Regions from separate parts of the Priestia sp. FSL W8-0524 genome, predicted to be linked through region 3. Evidence: predicted binding sites of a transcription regulator. Region 3 holds the regulator's gene; each other region holds the start of a gene.
What was found. The regulator Rex, encoded in region 3, represses fermentation and respiration genes when NADH is low (regulators of the CRP and FNR family bind a similar motif). The targets are predictions, from matches to a motif close to TTGTGAAATATTTCACAA.
Positions count from the first base shown of each region.

Region 1 (3,288 bases), 3.6 Mb from region 3:
CCATAAATCATCGGTTCTCCAGTCACAAAAAAATGAGATGAAAAATCTTTTAATTTGTCTAACAACTTAGTTTCCCCCTTCCTGGTGCTCATGCTGTGTATGTGCTTGTTCTTCAGAATCCACATTCATAGTCTTCATGTCTTCATTTTTCATATGGTGATGCTGACTATAATATTGACCACCGTTTTTAATAACAATTTCTTGAAACAAACCTTTAGGAATGGTAGAGTACGATTTTTCCAAGGAAAGACCTTGTTTGGCAAGATTGTTATAATCAGCTTTTGTTAAAGCTGGTGATGTTTCTTTCACTTGCTTTACCCACTGATTAAATTCTTTTGTCGATGTAGATTTAACTTTAAAGTTCATATGAGCGAACCCTTCACCCGTAAAATTAGCACCCGAACCAAAATATTCTCCCTTGTGATTAGCTTGTAGCCAAAGCCCCATGGCCATTCCCGGCATGGTATATAATTGTCCTCCCAACTCCGGTACCCAAAAGGAATTCATAGGTGCATCTGACGTTAGCACGAATTGAACGGGCACATTCTTTGGAATGTTGACATAGTTCACTGTCGCAATATCTTGATCCGGATATTGAAATAACCATTTCCAGTCAAGGGATGTTACTTCAATTGTTAGCGGGTTTACATCTTTTTTCGGCGGATCTACTAATTCATAAGTCGTTTTGGCCGTAGCGAAACCTAAAATGCCGATAATAATAATGGGGATGCCCCACCAAATAAATTCAAGACGCTTGCTATCGTCCCAATCTGGTCGATACGGAGCCTTGTTTCCAGGCTTATCACGGTAGCGTAAAACGATATACACAAGCAGACCTAAAACAGGAATAACGACAATTGCGCATAAAATTATGGAAAAAATAATTAACTGGTATTCTTTTTGAGCTACCGCCCCCTGTGGATTTAAAATCAAATAACGACTATCACAGCCTGCTAAAAAAATTGTGATGAATACGGAGAGAATGATTAACTTGCCAATATGCATTGATTTTTGCTTTCTCACCTCAGCTCAGGCTCCCTTCCTTTAAATCTCTGTACATAATAATGGTATATAAACGTTCATATTAGAGATGCATCTCAACAGATTAAAAGGCTAAAAACCTCCTAACATATTGAAGTTTGTCATGACATATTGCTTACTCCTAAAAAATTATCATGTTGTATGTTTAAAAGGTGTGATATTTCTCACACTTGAAGCAATTTTTATTTAGTTTAAATGGCTTTACCATAATTTCGTCACATATTTGGTTAAATGTGGTGTGAAATATCTTTCTCCTAGCGCGTAGATTCTGATAAAAGTAAAAAAGCTCTTCCAGTTCTTATTAACTGGAAGAGCTTTTTGGGAGTAATGAAGTATGGAGCTTTATTTCTTACTAGTTTGTTTGCTTTACTTGCTGAAACATCCAATCAATCATTTTCTGATTCCGATACGTTGGAACCCATGAAGCATGGTCATACTTTAATTCTTTAGGATATTCCGTATATAGCGGATGCCCCCCAGATTTTTTGTAAATTCATTGCACCGTTATTTATATTTACGATAAAACACTCCTCATAAAAAAACTATATTTCTATTTTTAAAGAGGCTTATCACTATAGCAATATCCTTTAAAAAAGCTATCCACTTTCTTCATAAAGGTTACATATTAAAAACACCTAAAGATAGTTTAGGTGTTTTTGAAAGTTTTATATTCATCTTTCCTCTAAGCAAAAGCTTAATGGTTATATGGCCTTCTTACTCTTTGAAGCCTCTTGTTTTTTTCTCCACATATTTTCCATTTGTTCAAGAGTTCTACCTTTTGTTTCAGGAATAAATTTCCAAACAAATAAAGCAGAAAGTACACTCATTAAACCGTAGAAACCATATGTTAATCCTCCGCTATATTCCATCATCACAGGATACGTAGAGGAAATAAAATAGTTAGCTGCCCATTGAGCAGCTACGGCAATGGCTACAGCACGACCTCTAATTTTATTAGGAAAAATCTCTGAAATGAGCACCCAACAAATTGGTCCCCATGACATCATAAAGGAAGCTGTATAAATAATGATAAATACAAGCGTCCCTATACCAATGATGTTTGAAAAAGCCATGCTTGCTACACCGAACATTCCAATGGCCATTCCGATAGACCCTGTTATTAATAAAGGTTTTCTTCCCAAACGATCAACCGTCAAAATTGCAATTACTGTAAAAATAACGTTTACTAATCCCATAATAATGGTTTGCAGCATAGAAGAACCTTTAGCTGCTCCCATGCTTTCAAAAATACGCGGAGCATAATATAGAGCTACATTTATTCCTACAAACTGTTGAAATACAGAAAGCAATATACCTACAACGATAACTAATTTTCCGTACGCCAATAATTTTTCAGATGAAACATTGGTAGAAATTGTTTGTTTAATATCTTCTAAAATTGATTTCGCTTCTGAAGATCCATTAATTTTGGTTAGTATGGCTAAAGCTTTTTGGTCTTGATTCTGTATAGCTAAGTAGCGAGGCGTTTCAGGAACTAAAAACAAGAGTGCTGCAAAGAGTAAAGCTGGAATAGCTCCTGAAGCAAACATATATCTCCAACCTACATCATTAATCCATTCTAAGGTTTCCCCATTTGCAATACCCCAATTCACGAAGTAAACGACTAACATTCCAAAAATAATCATAAATTGATTGAACGATACCAATCTGCCGCGAATATCTGCCGGTGCAATTTCCCCTATATAGATGGGACAAATGGCTGATGCTAAGCCAACACCAATCCCACCTATAATGCGGTAGAAGTTAAAAGCTAGTAACAAAGAGAGTGTCGGTTCCCCTTTTGTGAAAAATAAAAACTCAGGATAAGAAGCGCCTAACGCTGAGACTATAAAAAGAATAGCTGCTAGTATAAGTGATTGTTTGCGTCCTAGTTTCGTCGCAAAATAACCAGATACCAACCCTCCAATAATACATCCTATTAAAGCACTTGATACAGTAACACCGTGTGCTAAAGATCCCAACCCTAAGCTGTCAATAAGATACACCTTTAATGATTCTTCAGCTCCAGATATTACAGCTGTATCATATCCAAACAGTAACCCTCCGATAGCGGCAACTAAGGTAATAGAAAAAATATATAATGAGTTTCGATTTTGTTTCATGCGTTGTTAAAAGCAGTTAGTTAAGAGTAACAGTAGAAGTTCTATTTCTAACTGAGTTCGTACTTATTTGAATGCGTTTTCAAATTCTTGGAACACAAAAGAAATTTTCGTCGTCTATTGGACT
Region 1 is NZ_JBBOUG010000001.1:1,581,315-1,584,602, reverse strand. It holds gene qoxB (cytochrome aa3 quinol oxidase subunit I) at 1-65, opposite strand, end outside; gene NST66_RS07920 (ubiquinol oxidase subunit II) at 67-1,005, opposite strand; gene xylE (D-xylose transporter XylE) at 1,743-3,164, opposite strand.
Region 1: a site for Rex is predicted at 1,194-1,211, ahead of NST66_RS07920 (ubiquinol oxidase subunit II). Genes of this name have one in related genera too.

Region 2 (3,288 bases), 260 kb from region 3:
AAGCTATTAACGAGACAAGATGCAAAAGATCTTGCATTGGCTACATATGCAGGTAAGGTGAAAACGGTAGAATATGATCAAAACGCAGCGATTTTCACAGTAAAAATAATCAAAGATAATACGGAATACACCGTTACAATCGATGCGGTTTCGGGTGAAATCACACATGTAAAACATGATAAGCTTCAGCCGTTAACGGAGACCGCTGTAAAAGTTCTTGCTTTAAAACATCAAGAAGGAAAAGTAGAGCATATTGAGCTTATAACAGAAAACTCAATAACTGTATACGTGGTGACTTTAGTGAGCGGAAGCAAGCAGCAGACGCTTAAGTTCGATGCATATACTGGACAAGAGTGCTCATAATTTTTTATCTTAAAACATAAAACATACATTTCATTTTTCATTCATATCAAGCAGAGGGTGCTTCAAGGCATCCTCTGCTTTTCTATTTTGTAACTGGAAACATTACCGGTTATCTATGTTAAGATAAATGTAGATTATTCTCGTAAAATGGATAAAACTAGAATGAACTAAATTAAATAGATAGGGTGTACACATGAGAAAAGAAGTACAAGTTATAGCCAAAGAAGCTTTTATTAAAAAAGTGAATAAAGGTTATCCACTCATTGAAAAAGATGCGCTTGTTGATGGTCATAAACTGCAAGAAGAAGGCGTTATTATTAACTTAGTCACTCCAAAAAATCAATTCTTAGCCAAAGGCTATTATGGAAAACAAAACAAAGGCTACGGATGGATTCTGACGAAGAAGAAAAGTGAACAAATTGACGCGGCGTTTTTTGTACGAAAAATTCAGCGAGCTATTGCCTCTCGTCACGATTTTTATGCGTCTGAAGATACAACTGCTTTTCGTGTATTTAATAGTGAAGGTGACGGAATTGGCGGCTTAATCATTGATTATTATGACGGATATTACGTCACGAGCTGGTATAGTGAAGGAATTTATCAATTTAAAGAATACGTTATTGAAGCTTTAAAATCTGCGCCTAACTTTAAAGGGCTGTACCAGAAAAAACGTTTCAATGTAAAAGGGCAGTATATTGAAGAAGATGATTTTGTAGTAGGGGATAAAGGTGAGTTCCCTTTAATTGTAAGAGAAAATGGTATTCGTTTTGCCGTTTATTTAAATGACGGAGCGATGGTTGGGGTCTTTTTAGATCAGCGAGACGTCCGTAAAACGATTCGAGATAAATATGCAAAAGGAAAGACCGTTCTAAACATGTTTTCGTATACAGGCGCATTTTCAGTGGCGGCCGCTCTTGGAGGAGCTGCGAAAACAACAAGTGTCGACTTGGCCAATCGCAGCTTGGCAAAAACAATTGAGCAATTTAGTGTAAATGGAATTGATCACGAAGCACAGGACATTATTGTGGAAGATGTTTTTAAGTATTTTAAATATGCGGTTAAGAAGAATATGACGTTCGATCTTGTGGTGCTAGATCCGCCGAGCTTTGCTAAATCGAAAAAGCATACGTTCAGCGCGGCAAAAGACTACAAAGATTTATTAAAAGAAGCCATTGCTCTTACAAAGCCAAATGGTGTCATTGTAGCTTCGACGAATGCAAGTAATTTTGATATGAAAAAATTTCATTCGTTTATTGAAAAAGCTTTTAACGAAAAAGGGGAACGTTACAAAATGATGGAGCAGTTCTCTCTTCCAGCTGATTTTAAAACAATAAAAGAATTTAAGTCAGGTGATTATCTCAAAGTCGTGTTTATTCAAAAAGTAAATCGTTAAATGCAAGGCTGCATGATGAACTCATGCAGCTTATTTATTTTGATGAAATAACGCTTACAAGCTATTTTGAAGGGAATAAAATGAAGGTGAAAGATAAAAATTGTCAATATGTATGATAAAATAATAAAGGAATTATGCTCAACACTTCACAAATTTACAATATCATCCTTATGAAACGTATTTTTACAATTATTTTATTTTAAGGGGGACAAGTATTGGGTACGAAGGGGAAAGAGCATACTACTATTATTATTTAAAAACATGAAAGGAGAAAGATTATGGCTGAAACAACTAAAAAGCCTGCCGGCGAAGTGAAGTTTATTCCTTTATTAATTTGTCTGGCAATCGGACTTGTTTTATGGTTTATTACACCTCCGTCCGGACTTGATGTGAAGGCTTGGCACTTATTCGCTATTTTTGTGGCTACTATCGTAGGTCTTATCATTAAACCATTGCCATTAGGCAGTGTAGCTATTTTATCTTTAACCATTATTGTATTAACTAATACATTAACACTTGAACAATCGCTCAGCGGTTTTCAAAATACGACGATTTGGTTGATCGTTATTGCATTCTTTATTTCTAGAGGTTTTATTAAGACTGGTCTAGGAACAAGGGTTGCCTATATCTTTGTTCGTTTGTTCGGTAAAAAGACGTTGGGACTATCGTATTCTCTTATCGTAAGTGATTTACTTTTATCACCTGCAATGCCGTCTAATACAGCACGAGCTGGAGGAATTATTCTTCCAATCATTCGTTCTTTATCTGAAACATACGGATCGAGAACTGGAGACGGTACGGAGCGCAGAGTTGGTGCTTTCTTAACAAAGGTATCGTTTCAAGGAGATATGATTACATCGGCTATGTTCGTAACGGCAATGGCGGCCAATCCTCTTGCTGTTAAAATGACGGAACAAATTACAGGAAAGACTATTTCATGGGTTGGATGGGCAGCGGCTGCAATCGTACCTGGAATTATTAGTTTAATTGTGATTCCGCTCGTTATTTATAAGCTGTATCCGCCAGAATTAAAAGAAACGCCGGAAGCATCTGAAATTGCAGCAAAAAAACTAAATGAAATGGGCCCGCTAAAGAAAGAAGAATGGTACATGATTGGGGTATTTTTACTTCTTCTTGTGCTGTGGATTTTTGGCGCTAATTTAAATATTAATGCAACAACAACTGCTTTTATTGGTCTATGTGCGCTGCTTTTAACGCAAGTGTTAAGCTGGTCGGACATCAAAAAAGAACAGGGAGCATGGGATACATTAGTCTGGTTTGCTGTTTTGGTTATGATGGCAACTTTCTTAAATGATCTAGGCATGATTCCTTGGTTCAGTGATCTGATGAAAGGCACTGTTAGTCATATGTCTTGGATGACGGCGTTGATTGTACTAGCTATTGCGTATTTTTATTCTCACTACTTTTTTGCGAGTAACACGGCTCACGTCAGCGCTATGTACGCAGCATTTCTATCTGTCATCGTGGCCGCTGGTGCGCCTCCGTTACTGTCAGCATTAATTTTAGCGTTC
Region 2 is NZ_JBBOUG010000001.1:4,886,381-4,889,668, reverse strand. It holds gene NST66_RS25525 (PepSY domain-containing protein) at 1-363, shown strand, start outside; gene NST66_RS25520 (class I SAM-dependent rRNA methyltransferase) at 557-1,756, shown strand; gene NST66_RS25515 (anion permease) at 2,035-3,288, shown strand, end outside.
Region 2: a site for Rex is predicted at 1,891-1,908, ahead of NST66_RS25515 (anion permease). Genes of this name have one in related genera too.

Region 3 (3,288 bases):
TACAAGGTATTTAGAGTAGTTGCCCGTGTACTTCACCGTTGTTTTTTGTACGACTTCATACACTTGATTTACGACTTTATCAAGGAAGTAACGATCATGTGAAACGATTAAAATAGCTCCTTCATACCCTTGCAGAAACTGTTCCAGCCATGCTAAAGTTTCAATATCTAAGTGGTTGGTAGGCTCATCCAGAATAAGCAAATCAGGCTTTGTTAAAAGCAGTTTTGCAAGAGCCAGGCGCGTTTTTTGTCCACCGCTTAAGGAGGAAATAGGGGTGCTGTAGTCAAAGTTTGAAAAACGGAAACCGTGAAGAATAGATCGTGTATCCGCTTCATATTGATAGCCGCCTAAATCTTTAAACGTTACTTGAAGCTGATCATACTCTTTGGTTAGTTTTTCGTATTGAACTGAATCATTAAAAATGTCTGGATCACCCATCTTCGTTTCAAGCGTACGTAATTCTTTTTCCATCTTCTTTAATGGAGCAAAGACAGTCATCATTTCTTCCCATATGGAGAGTGTTGACTCAAGAACTGTATCTTGTCCCATATAATCAATGGAAACACCCTTAGGTTTAATAATTTCTCCGCTGTCATAGGAAAGCTGCTCAGCAATAATTTTTAATAAAGTTGATTTACCAGCACCGTTTCGTCCCACTAGGGCAATGCGGTCTTTTGATTGTACTTCTAACTTTATATTCGATAAAATGGGTTCTGCCCCATAGTATTTTGTAATACCGTTCAATTGTAGAATAATCATTTTTTCACCTCTAGTAGTATATCCATAGTGTATTTTAACATATTTTTAACTACAAGTTCTTCCTACAAGCGTTTGTAATTTGTAGAGGGACAAGGACAAATGATGAAGCGAATGTTTTGATTCATGAAATAAAATGATTTTACCTGCACATTTTATACAGGATACTATGTTAAAATAAGAGATAAGTGCATCTCTGAACTTATCTATGATGGATGTAAAAAAATCCGTCATGACTAACAAACCGATCCTTTGAAGGGCTAATTGCTTCGTTCTACATACCGACTTTAAGGAGTGCTGAATAGACAAAAGCCGTCGAGGTGTGAAGCGGAGTATATATAAAACAAGAGAAAAGAGAGAGAATTGGAAGCGCTACCTCAAAGCGGTTGATGCTTTGTGAAAGGTAATGCAATATGACTTGAAAATGTTAGTAATGACATACATGAACTGAGGGGGTACAACGTGAACACTGAACAATTAAAAATACCACAAGCAACGGCTAAACGATTGCCGCTTTATTATCGTTTTTTGAAAAATTTGCATGCTTCTGGTAAACAGCGTGTGTCGTCAGCGGAGTTAAGTGAGGCAGTGAAAGTGGATTCTGCTACTATTCGTCGGGACTTTTCTTACTTTGGTGCATTAGGAAAAAAGGGATACGGCTACAATGTGAATTATTTACTTACATTTTTCCGTAAAACGTTAGACCAAGATGAAGTAACGAAAGTAGCACTGATTGGCGTAGGGAATCTAGGAACGGCCTTTTTAAATTATAATTTTATTAAAAATAATAACACCAAAATTGAGTGCGCTTTTGATGTGATAGAAGATAAAGTAGGTACGAAAGTAGGCGACGTGCCGGTCTATCATCTTGACCAATTGGAAGATTATATGAGTGATGACATCTCAGTAGCGATTTTAACCGTTCCTGCCACTGTTGCTCAGCAAATTACTGATCGTTTAGTGAGTTGCGGAATTAAAGGGATTTTAAACTTTACTCCTGCACGCTTAAACGTACCGGATGAGATTCGACTCCATCATATTGATCTTGCTGTAGAATTACAGTCGCTCGTCTACTTTTTGAAAAATTATCCTGTTGAATAAGGCGGACTGTGTTACGATTTCCTTAAGTCTAAATTAATAAGGAGAGTGGGAATATGGGGATTGGAGCAGGCAGTTGGATTATTATTGCGATTGTAGCACTGCTTATTTTTGGACCGAAACGGTTACCGGAGCTAGGAAGATCAGTGGGCCAAACGCTTAGAGAGTTTAAGCATGCCGCTAGCGGTGCATCAGAAGATCGTGAAAAAGATAAACAGCGTCAAGTAGATGACAAAGAGTAAAAGGGTGATCATAGTATGACCGAACAAGAAATGTCAATATATGATCATATAGGAGAGCTGCGAAAACGCATTTTAATTGTTTTATTTTTCTTTGTGATTGCCACAATTGGCGGCTTTTTTATAGCGGATAAGGTTATTGTCTATTTACAGCATGCTGATGAGGCAAAGAATTTAACGATGAATGCATTTCGGTTAACAGATCCAGTTAAGATTTATATGCAATTTGCTGTTATTATCGGCTGTGTACTTGCAGCTCCTGTTGCACTGTATCAACTTTGGGCATTTATTAGTCCTGGTTTATATGAAAAAGAGCGTAAGGTAACGCTTGGATATATTCCTGTTTCCATTTTTCTCTTTATCGGCGGTGTCTCTTTTTCTTATTTTGTGTTGTTTCCATTTGTCGTTGATTTTATGACGCGCGTTTCTGATGAGCTGAATGTAAACCAAGTGATTGGCATTAATGAATACTTTTCTTTTTTAATGCAGCTCACACTGCCTTTTGGCTTGTTGTTTCAGCTTCCTGTCGTCGTTATGTTTTTGACGCGTTTAGGAATTATAACGCCTATGTTTTTATCTCAAATTCGAAAATATGCCTATTTCGTACTGCTAGTTATTGCCGCACTTATTACACCACCGGAATTGCTCTCGCACATGATGGTGACAGTGCCGCTCTTAATTTTGTATGAAATCAGCATCATTATTTCCCGCATTTCGTATCGCAAAGTGTTAAAGGCAAGGGCAGAGCAAGAAAGAGAAGATGTTAGTATGTAAAAAAAACCACTGAAACAGTGGTTTTTTTATTTGGATGAATCATCTTGATTTTTATATTGCTGCTGCAATTTTTTAATTTTGTAGTGCAAGATAAAGATGCGAACCGCAAACCTGAAATCGAATGCGGCTACGAGTGCAAATAAGATTGTGGGGAAATTCCAGACGGTTTCCTGGGCATTTTGAATTGCCAAGTAGGTGAATAAAATCCCCATAATAATATAAATAAACCCTCGTGTTAAAGGGATATTCTTCATAAAAACATGCCTCCAAAAATGAACTGCATTTGTTCTGCTTGTTTTTGCATTTCTATAATTTTATCTGCAAAAATAGTTTGAGATAAAATAACGATTGTATTCATCAAAACATGAGCAATAATAGGTACAACAATTAGTCTCGTCCTTGCATAAAGGAATGCAAATAC
Region 3 is NZ_JBBOUG010000001.1:5,151,315-5,154,602, forward strand. It holds gene NST66_RS27025 (ABC-F family ATP-binding cassette domain-containing protein) at 1-759, opposite strand, end outside; gene NST66_RS27030 (redox-sensing transcriptional repressor Rex) at 1,219-1,857, shown strand; gene tatA (twin-arginine translocase TatA/TatE family subunit) at 1,911-2,096, shown strand; gene tatC (twin-arginine translocase subunit TatC) at 2,112-2,867, shown strand; gene NST66_RS27045 (YdiK family protein) at 2,894-3,121, opposite strand; gene NST66_RS27050 (CPBP family intramembrane glutamic endopeptidase) at 3,118-3,288, opposite strand, start outside.

Region 4 (3,288 bases), 2.6 Mb from region 3:
TCATCACGTTAATGTTGCAATCAATAATCTCCATTGTTCTACCGACAATTTTCTGAGCTAATTCTTTTGTTACATATCTCAAGCCTGCTCCTCTCTTTCTTTACATTCCCATCTTTTTAGTTTCTTTATCAAAGTAGAATGATCGATACCTAATTCTTTCGCTGCCTGCCGGAGTGATGAACAATGTTGAATAGTTTCTTTAACGAGTCGCTGTTCAAACTGCTCCACTTTCTTTTTTAGAGGTAAATAATCACATTTTTCATCTTCATGATAAGTATGAAAAGGTAAATGATGGGCTTCAATTGTTTCTCCAGGAATAGACACAATCATATTCTCCACCATATTCCGAAGCTCTCTTACATTTCCTGGCCATTGGTAAGCTTCTAATACTTGCTTCGCTTTATTTGATATGCGCTTTTGGACGTAATACAAGCTGCAAAAGTAGGAAACATAATGATCAACCAGTAAACTGATATCCTCTTTACGTTGAGATAGAGGCGGAAGGCTGATTTCGACTACCTTTAAACGGTAGTATAAATCTTCACGAAACCTCCCCTTTTTAATAAGCTCTCCTAGATATTGATTTGTTGCCGAAATGATTCGTATATCGATACTTTTTGTTTTAGTTCCTCCAATTTTCTGTACCTGCTTTTCCTGTAACACTCGAAGCAGTTTCACTTGCAAGGAAATCGGCATTTCACCAATTTCATCAAGCATCAAGGTTCCGCCATCAGCGAGTTCTAACAGTCCTATTTTCCCTTCTGTTCGAGCGCCAGTAAAAGCTCCCTTTTCATAGCCGAACAACTCCGATTCTAGCAACGGCTCAGGAATGGCTCCGCAGTTCACTTTAATAAATGGCTGATTGTTTCTATCGCTTGAATCGTGAATAAGGTTAGCGACTACTTCTTTTCCGGATCCTGAGGGACCTGACAGAAGAATACTTGTAGGAAACGGAGCTACTCGTTTGGCTTGCTGATAAACCAAGTTCATCCTATTGCTTTGAAACACTAGGGGCTGTTCCGACCCATTCACGTTTACAGCGTATTTATTTGCATTCATATGCGAAAACTCTTGTACCTTTAAAAGCTCTTTTTTAACTGCGTTTAACTGTGTAATATCCTGTACAGTGGTCACAACGAGCTCTATTTCACCTTGTTTGTTAAACACTGGATTTCCTGTTACCATAACGTCTCTTTCGCTTGAAATGGTTTGCATAATAGAGCGCTGCTGTTTTTCTACTAACACAAGTAGGGAAACAGATTGATCAATATATCCTTCATCGATAACAGTTTGCATATGCTTTCCTAATACGTCTCGTTTATTTGTTCCTGTGATTTTTTCATAAGCTTCATTTACATATATCGTTATTCCCTTTTTATTTACTACATATATTCCGTCCGTAGAGAATTCAATGATGGCCTGTAACGTTTCGTTCGTCAAATCTTTTTTCCCTTTAAAAGAAGTCATTGTTTTGCATTCCTTTCTTATGGTGAATTCCCGCCAACATATGGTGAAACTTTTCACCACTAACCATTCAATGCACAATAGCCTTTTTCCTTCTAAAAGCGGTGAATTTTTTCAGCACTTGGTTATAAGAAGCAAGGAAAACTGCGCTAATATTTACTTTTCAAATACTGGCATAAAAATTGCAGTCTAGTATGTTGAAAGAATAGGAAAGAGTCTATCCATTTTAAAAAGGATTATTCTCTCCAGCATATAGGGTAAATGTAGTATAAAGTCATTTTGAAAACGCAAACAAAAATTCAACTACGTTTAGGAGGCTATTATATGTGTAATATTATCAAACCTAACCCAAAGCTTTATGTGATGGACAACGGCTCGATGCAAATGGATAAAAACTGGATGCTTGCAATGCATAACCCAGCAACTGTTAAGAACCCTCATGCACCTACGGAATTTGTAGAGTTTCCAATTTATACTGTATTAATTGATCATCCTGAAGGGAAAATTCTGTTTGATACAGCCTGCAACCCTGAATCAATGGGACCACAAGGGCGTTGGACTGAAGCAACTCAACAAATGTTTCCTTACTCCGCTACAGAAGAATGTTATTTACCAAATCGATTAGAACAATTAAGGGTTGACCCTAAAGAAATTAAATTTGTTGTTGCCTCCCACCTTCATCTTGATCATGCCGGCTGCTTAGAATTGTTCACTAACGCCACTGTTATCGTTCATGAAGATGAGTTAAACGGCACTCTTCAGTCTTATGCACGCAATCAAAAAGAAGGTGCTTACATTTGGGCTGACATTGACGCCTGGATAAAAAATGACCTTCGTTGGAAAACGATTAAACGAAACGAAGATACCATCAAACTGGCAGAAGGAATTAATGTCTTGAATTTTGGAAGCGGACATGCTTGGGGTATGCTTGGTCTTCATGTTCATTTGCCTGAAACAGGTGGCATTATCTTAGCATCCGATACAATCTATACAGCTGAGAGCTATGGTCCTCCTGTTAAACCACCCGGTATTATCTACGACTCTCTTGGATATGCAAACACGGTTGAACGTATACGCCGTCTAGCCTATGAAACTAATTCGCAAGTTTGGTTTGGTCACGATGCAAATCAATTTCAGCAGTTCCGCAAATCTACTGAAGGTTATTACGAATGAAATCAAGCAGCTGCTTAATATAAAAAAATTTTCTATAAATCGGAGGGCAAACAAATGACCATTTCAAAACTAGTTTTCACCCCTCTTAGCTACACAGGATGGGGATCACTTCAGCAACTGCTTCCCGAAGTAAAAAAATATGACCCTGCTCATATTTTAATCGTCACAGATCCCGTGTTAAAAGACATTGGACTTGTAGATAAAGTAAGTGCTCCTCTTATCCAAAATGGATACGAAGTAGATGTATATGCAGATACGGCACCAGAGCCGCCCTTAGCGCTTGGTGAAAAACTCGTATCTTACGCAAAAAGCCGAAAATTTGATTTAGTCATTGGAGTTGGCGGCGGCAGCGCATTAGATTTAGCAAAACTTACGGCCGTTTTAGCCGTTCATGACGGAGCTGTAGAAGAATATTTGAACTTAACTGGCACGAAACAAATTACGGAAAAAGGGCTTCCGAAAATTTTAATTCCTACGACCTCCGGCACGGGCTCAGAAGTAACGAATATTTCTGTATTATCTCTTGAAAGCAGCAAAGACGTCGTGACCCACGATCATTTGCTTGCGGACGCCGCGATTGTAGATCCCGAGCTTACGCTGAGCGTTCCTTCTAAAGTAACGGCGGCTACAGGGATTGATGCATTAACTCAT
Region 4 is NZ_JBBOUG010000001.1:2,596,270-2,599,557, forward strand. It holds gene NST66_RS13190 (sugar diacid recognition domain-containing protein) at 1-82, opposite strand, end outside; gene NST66_RS13195 (sigma-54 interaction domain-containing protein) at 79-1,467, opposite strand; gene ahlS (AhlS family quorum-quenching N-acyl homoserine lactonase) at 1,789-2,637, shown strand; gene NST66_RS13205 (iron-containing alcohol dehydrogenase) at 2,692-3,288, shown strand, end outside.
Region 4: a site for Rex is predicted at 1,509-1,526, ahead of ahlS (AhlS family quorum-quenching N-acyl homoserine lactonase). Genes of this name have one in related genera too.